DNA from 2 places in the Kitasatospora sp. NPDC034035 genome. Region 1 is predicted to be linked to the other one. Evidence: riboswitches for the same ligand, from Rfam matches in the RefSeq annotation. Region 1 holds a riboswitch; the other holds the start of a gene.
What was found. Region 1 has a riboswitch for glycine ahead of gcvP (aminomethyl-transferring glycine dehydrogenase). Riboswitches for the same ligand answer to the same signal wherever they lie in the genome.
Positions count from the first base shown of each region.

Region 2: another riboswitch for glycine. It lies ahead of gcvT (glycine cleavage system aminomethyltransferase GcvT); the one in region 1 lies ahead of gcvP (aminomethyl-transferring glycine dehydrogenase).

Region 1 covers NZ_JBVISA010000026.1:13,641-17,042, reverse strand. The annotation lists gene gcvP (aminomethyl-transferring glycine dehydrogenase) at 1-1,720, opposite strand, end outside; glycine riboswitch at 1,825-1,957, opposite strand; glycine riboswitch at 1,959-2,062, opposite strand; gene ACZ52J_RS30265 (PRC and DUF2382 domain-containing protein) at 2,214-3,323, shown strand.
Region 2 covers NZ_JBVISA010000006.1:293,116-296,517, forward strand. The annotation lists gene glyA (serine hydroxymethyltransferase) at 1-99, opposite strand, end outside; gene gcvH (glycine cleavage system protein GcvH) at 184-561, opposite strand; gene gcvT (glycine cleavage system aminomethyltransferase GcvT) at 674-1,795, opposite strand; glycine riboswitch at 2,026-2,146, opposite strand; gene ACZ52J_RS11560 (enhanced serine sensitivity protein SseB C-terminal domain-containing protein) at 2,378-3,181, shown strand; gene ACZ52J_RS11565 (enhanced serine sensitivity protein SseB C-terminal domain-containing protein) at 3,297-3,402, shown strand, end outside.

The DNA of each region.
Region 1 (3,402 bases):
GGATCGACACGGCGTCGTAGCCGGTCACCTCGACCAGTTGCTGCTCCAGCTGGCGGATCAGGGTCAGGTAGCCCTGGGCCTGGTCGATCGGCGCGAAGGGGTGGAGCTGGCCGAACTCCGGCCAGGTCACGGCCTCCATCTCGGTGGTCGCGTTGAGCTTCATGGTGCAGGAGCCCAGCGGGATCATGCCCCGGTCCAGCGCGTAGTCCCGGTCCGACAGGCGGCGCAGGTAGCGCAGCATGGCGGTCTCCGAGCGGTGGCTGTGGAAGACCGGGTGGGTCAGGTACTCGTCGTCGCGCAGGAGCGCGGCCGGCAGCGCCTCGGCGCCCTCGGCCACCTCGACCGCCTCGACGCCGAACGCGGCCCAGACGCCGGCCAGGTGCTCGCGGGTGGTGGTCTCGTCGGCGGAGACGGAGATCCGGTCCGCGCCGTCCTGGTGGACGTTGATGCCGTTGGCGCGGGCGGCGGCGGCGATCTCGGCGGCGCGGCCCGGGACGACGGCGGTGACGGTGTCGAAGAACTCGCCGTGCAGCAGCTCGACGCCGCCGGCCCGCAGGCCCTCGGCGAGGGCGGCGGCGTAGCGGTGGGTGCGGCGGGCGATGTCGGCCAGGCCGTCCGGGCCGTGGTAGACGGCGTACATGGAGGCCATCACGGCGAGCAGCACCTGGGCGGTGCAGATGTTGCTGGTGGCCTTCTCGCGGCGGATGTGCTGCTCGCGGGTCTGCAGCGCGAGGCGGTAGGCGCGGTTGCCGTCGGAGTCGACGGACACGCCGACCAGGCGGCCGGGCAGCGAGCGGGCGTACTCGGCGCGCACCGAGAGGTAGCCGGCGTGCGGGCCGCCGAAGCCCATCGGCACGCCGAAGCGCTGCGAGGTGCCGCAGGCGATGTCGGCGCCCAGCGAGCCGGGGGACTTGAGCAGGGTCAGCGCCAGCAGGTCGGCGGCGACGGCGACGATCGCGCCCAGGCCGTGCGCCTGCTCGATCACCGGGGCGAGGTCGCGGACCACACCGGTGGCGCCCGGGTACTGCAGCAGCACGCCGAAGACACCGCGCTCGGCGATCTCGGCCGGGATGCCCTCGGACAGGTCGGCGACGACGACCTCGACACCGGTCGGCACCGCGCGGGTCTCGATCACCGCGATGGTCTGCGGCAGGGTCTCGGCGTCGACCAGGAACACGCCGCCCTTGACCTTGGTGACGCGGCGGGCCAGTGCCATCGCCTCGGCGGCCGCGGTGCCCTCGTCCAGCAGCGAGGAGCCGGAGGTCGGCAGGCCGGTCAGGTCGGAGACCACGGTCTGGAAGTTGAGCAGCGCCTCCAGGCGGCCCTGCGAGATCTCCGGCTGATACGGGGTGTAGGCGGTGTACCAGGCCGGGTTCTCCATGACGTTGCGCAGGATCACCGGCGGGGTGAAGGTGCCGTAGTAGCCCAGGCCGATCATCGGCTGGAGCACCCGGTTGTGGCCGGCCAGCTCGCGCAGCTCGGCGAGGACCTGGGCCTCGGTCCGGCCGGCGGGCAGGTCCAGGGCGGTGATGGAGCGGATCGCCTCGGGCACGGCGGTGGCGGCGAGCTCGTCCAGCGAGCCGTAGCCGACGGACGCCAGCATCTTCTCCTGCGCGGCGGCGTCGGGGCCGATGTGGCGGTTCTCGAAGGGGCTGGCCAGCTCAAGCTCGGTGAGGGTCGAGGCGCTGGTGGGGCGTCCCGCGTTCGGCTGGGCGTTCATGGTGGTCGAGGCCTCCTGGTCACGGACCGGCGGGGGTACGCGCGCCGACCGGCCTTCCCCGCTGCGGACAGCGAATGAGCCATGGCGGGCGGACCCGACAGGCCTCCCCCTCTGTCATCGGGACCTGAGAGCTTCGCCCGCACGGTGCGCTGTGGGCGCTCCGTCGGCTTGCACCGTCGGTGAGGGTGGTGGTCGCCGGCTTCTGTGCCGAGACTCCTGCCCTGCTTTCCAGAGTGACCTACCCCACACGGTACGGATGCCTGAGAGATTCCGGGGAGGAGTTGCTCCTTCGGCGCCCCGACCAGCGCTTTTCGCGGTCGGAGACTCTCCCGAGCGGGCTCTGCGGTCGCCGCCCAGGGTACCAGCGGGAGGCCGTCGGATCACGGGTGCTTCGGGTCACCCCGGGTCTACGCGCGTCCCCCGGACGGCTCAGCCCGCAGCCCGTCCGGCGCACCCCGGTCGCGCCCGTCCGATTCATGGCATTTGGTGTGAAGTGGCGGACGGCACGGGTACTCCGGCCGACTTCCTGTGGGAGTTCCGCAGGCTCAGCGCACTGGAGGAAAGAGTGCAGACCGACATCGACCCCCGGGACCTCATCGGCCACAAGGCGGTCGACCGCAACGGAGACAAGATCGGCACGGTCGACGAGGTGTACCTGGACGACGCCACCGGCCAGCCCGAGTGGGCCGCCGTCCGGACCGGCATCTTCGGCCGGGACGCCTTCGTCCCGCTCACCACGAGCGAGTTCTCCGGCGACGAGCTCCGGGTGCCGTACGACAAGTCGCTGGTCAAGGAGTCCCCCGACTTCGGCGTGGGCCAGCACCTGTCCCCCTCCCAGGAGCTCCAGCTCTACCGCTACTACGGCCTCGACACCCGAGCGGAGGACCACCCGGGCGGCGAGGACGGCGGCCACGCCGCGCAGTCCGACCTCGACTTCGGCGTCACCCCCGCCGCCGCCGCGGTCGCCGCCAAGCCGCACGCCTTCCACTCCCCCGAGCCCGAGAGCACCAGCGCGACCACCGCCGTAACCGCCATGGAGAGCAACATGCGGACCCTCAGCACCCCTGCTCCCGCCACGGCTTCCCCGGCGCCCATCACGGAACCCAAGCTGCACCCGATGCCGGCGGCGACCACCCACGCACGCGGCTCGGGGGCCGACTCCTCCGCTCCCGGCAACCCGATCGAGATCACCTGCCGCGAGGAGCGTCTGGAGGTCACCACCGAGTGGCACAACGTGGGCACCGCGAAGCTGCGCAAGTACGTGACGACCGAGCAGGTCGAGCGCCGCGTCCCGGTGGTCCGCGAGCGCATCCGGGTCGAGCGGATCCCGGTCGGTGAGGCCGAGCGCGCCGTCCTCACCGAGAAGGAGATCGCCGAAGCCGTCGAGGAAGTCACTCTCCGTGAGGAGCGCCCGGCGGTCCGCAAGTACCTCGCCCCCATCGAGCGCGTCCGCCTGGTCGTCGAGCGCTACACCGACGAGGAAGTGATCCGGGAAGAACTCCGCCGCGAACACGTCGAGGTCCACGACCCCACCACGCCCCAGGACGCCGTCACCCCGACCCCCGACGCCTCCCGCGCCACCGGGATGCGCCCGCTCGTCTGACCCGCGATCCCCAGCAGGGCCCCGACCATCCGAGGTCGGGGCCTTCCCCTTTGCCAAAGCTTAACCGCTCGATATTTGA
Region 2 (3,402 bases), on a different contig from region 1:
GATCATCTCCAGGGTGGTCTGCTGGCGGTGCAGCTCGGCGTCGACCGCGGCGGCGATCTCCGGGTCGAGGGCGTGCAGGGACTGGTTGAGAACCGTCATGGTGTGGTCTTCCCGGGGAGGAGAGCGGAGGGACGGCGGGGGAGGGCGGGCCGCTGTGCTGCGGCCCGCCCGATCACGAGCGGGTCAGCTGCTGTGGGTGAGCGCGTCGTACTCGTCCGCGCTGAGCAGCTCGTCGGTGGACTCCACGCGCACCTTGAACAGCCAGCCACCCTCGAAGGGGGCGCTGTTGACCAGGCCGTTGTCGTCCAGGACGTCCTGGTTGACCTCGACGACCTCGCCGGTCACCGGGGAGTACAGGTCGCTGACCGACTTGGTGGACTCCAGCTCGCCACAGGTCTCGCCGGCGGTCACGGCGTCGCCGACGGCCGGCAGCTGCACGTAGACGATGTCACCGAGCGCGTCGGCGGCGTGCTTGGTGATGCCGATGGTGGAGACACCGTCCTCAGCGGCGGTGAGCCACTCGTGCTCCTTGGTGTACTGCAGGTGCTGGGGGTTGCTCATGGCGTCATTCTCCAGGATGGGAAGCGGGTACGGCGAAGCGGGCCGCCGCGTGGACGGCTTCGACGTGCGGGTATGGGGAAAGGCGGGTGTCGGCGGGGCGCTCGGCGGGCGCTCAGCGGGCGCGCTTGTAGAACGGCAGCGCCACGACCCGGACCGGCTCGTGCTTGCCGCGCACGTCCACCGCGACGGTGGTGCCGGGGGCGGCGTGGGCCGCGTCGACGTAGGCCATCGCGATCGGCTGTCCCAGCGTCGGGGACGGCGCGCCGGAGGTGATCCGGCCGATCGGGGCGCCGTCGGCGGAGACCACGGTGTACTCGGCGCGCGGGACGCGCTTGCCCTCGGAGACCAGGCCGACCAGCACCCGCGGCGGGTTGGCCTCGGCCGCGGCGGCGGCCTGCTCCAGCGCCTTGCGGCCGACGAAGGCGCCCTCGTTGGTGGTCTTGTCGAAGCGGACGACGCGGCCCAGGCCGGCGTCGAACGGGGTGAGGTCGGTGGACAGCTCGTGCCCGTACAGCGGCATGCCCGCCTCCAGGCGCAGCGTGTCGCGGCAGGAAAGGCCGCACGCGACCAGGCCGCGGCCCTCGCCGGCGGCGGTCAGCGCCTGCCAGATCTCCTCGGCGTCGACCGGGTGGCAGAAGATCTCGAAGCCGTCCTCGCCGGTGTAGCCGGTGCGGGCCAGCAGCACCTCGCGGCCGGCCACGTGGGCCGGGAGGATCGCGTAGTACTTGAGGCCGGGCAGGTCGGCGTCGGTGGTCTCGGCCAGGATCGCGGTGGACTCCGGGCCCTGGACGGCGATCAGCGCGTAGGTGTCGCGGTCGTCGGTGACGACGGCGTCGAAGCCCTTGGCGCGGGCGATCAGCTCGTCGAGGACCAGCTGGGCGTTCGAGGCGTTGGCGACGACCAGGAAGGCGTCCTCGCGCAGGCGGTAGACGATCAGGTCGTCCAGGATGCCGCCGTCCTCGGCGCAGATCATGGTGTAGCGGGCGCGCAGCTCACCCAGCGCGGAGACGAAGCCGACCAGCGCGTGGTCCAGCATCTCGCCGGCCTGCGGACCGGTGACGGTGATCTCGCCCATGTGGGAGAGGTCGAACAGGCCGGCCTTGGTGCGGACGGCGAGGTGCTCCTCGCGCTCGCTGCCGTAGCGCAGCGGCATGTCCCAGCCGGCGAAGTCGGTCATGGTCGCGCCGAGGGCGCGGTGCAGCGCGTCGAGCGCGGTCAGGCGGAGGGACGACATGGCCAGGAACTCCTCGGTCGGGGCACTCATGGGTGCACGCGCCGGACCGGACCCTCTCGGGGGCCGACCCTGCGCGCGGGCATGCGGCGGCGTGGGTCTCCCCATCTGTCGTCGAACCTGAGAGCTTCACCGCCCGCCGGCCCGCAGCTGTTTCCAGCATCCAGGACAGCATGGCGGCTTGCACCGTGGGTGGGCGCGCGACAGGGCCGCGCGCCGCTTTCCAGATGTGCCTAACCCGTGCGGTAGGGGGGCCTGAGAGATTCCGGGGAGGACTTGCTCCTTCGGCGCCGGCTGTGCCACTCACACACTCACTCACTGGTGCGGCACTCCGGGCTCTCCCGCGCGGGTTCGAGCGGCCGGTATGGAGTTGTGGGGCCCGCGGCGCATGCCGTCGGACGCGCACATCATGGCACGTCCCGGACGAGGAAGGGAGAGGGGACCCGGTCACACGGTGAGAGGGGAGCCGGTCACACGACTAGGGGGGAGCCGGTCACACGACACAGAGGCGAACACGAGCCCTAGACTGCTCCGCGTCGGCGCAGCAGAGGGCGGCCGACCGGCAGAGGGCGGAATCGGCGGCGCATGGGGTACCCGGTGGAGCAGCAGCAGGGGTGGGGCGGCCCGGAGGGGGCGCCGGCGGGCGGCACGTGGCCGGCCAACGAGCTGGAGCAGGTGCTGACCGCGGCCCTGGGCGACCCGGGCGCGACGCCGCGGGTGATCGAGGTGCTGGCCCGCAGCCAGGTGTGGGTGCCGCTGCCCGGCGGGGCCGACCCGCAGGGGCAGTCGCTGGACCTGCCGACCATCGAACTGGGCGGCGACCCGTACGTACCGGTGTTCTCCTCGCAGGAGGTGTTCCTGCAGCAGGCGCCGGGAATGGCCTTCGCGATCGCGCCGGTCTGGGAGTTCGCCCGCGGGCTGCCGCTGGGCGTGGGCATCGCGGTGAACCCGGACGCGGCGGTGGGCATCCCGGTGCCGCCGCAGGGCGTGGCCGAGCTGCGCCGCGGTCCGCGCCAGGACCGGTGGGAGGCCGCCGAGGACCCGGCGGCGCCTACCGGCGGCCGGGTGGCGCTGCGCGAGCCGGTGCCGGGCGAGGACCCGGAGCACTTCCTGGCCGCCTGCCGGGCCGAACTGTCGGCCCTTCCCGGGGTGTTGACCGCCCGCCGGGCGCTGGCCAGCATCGAGGGCGAGCCGACCGTGATGTTCGTGGGCGTCCAGTTGGATCCGGCGGCCCCGGCCGACCCGGCCGCGGTGAACGACGCGCTCGGCCGAGCGCTGGGAACCGCGCCGCTGCCGGGCGGCGTCCACCTCGTACTGCTCGACCTCGCCGACGACCCGGTGGTCGAGTGGCTGCTCACCCGGGTCATGCCTTTCTACACGCGGGTGTGAGCGGGGTTCGTATCCAAGGCACGTCGCCGTGGCGGTGGCCGGTGCCGCGCCATAGGGTGCGTGCAGACGGCCGACGGCCGGTGGTTCGAGGAAAGAGGCGCGGCGAGGTGGGCGCATGAGTGCGGGAACGGGAGCGGGCGGGGTGCCGGGGCCCTGGGGCCAGGCACCGGCCGGGCGCCCGGGAGCGGATCCCGGCGTGTTGGAGCACGCCCTGCGCGAGG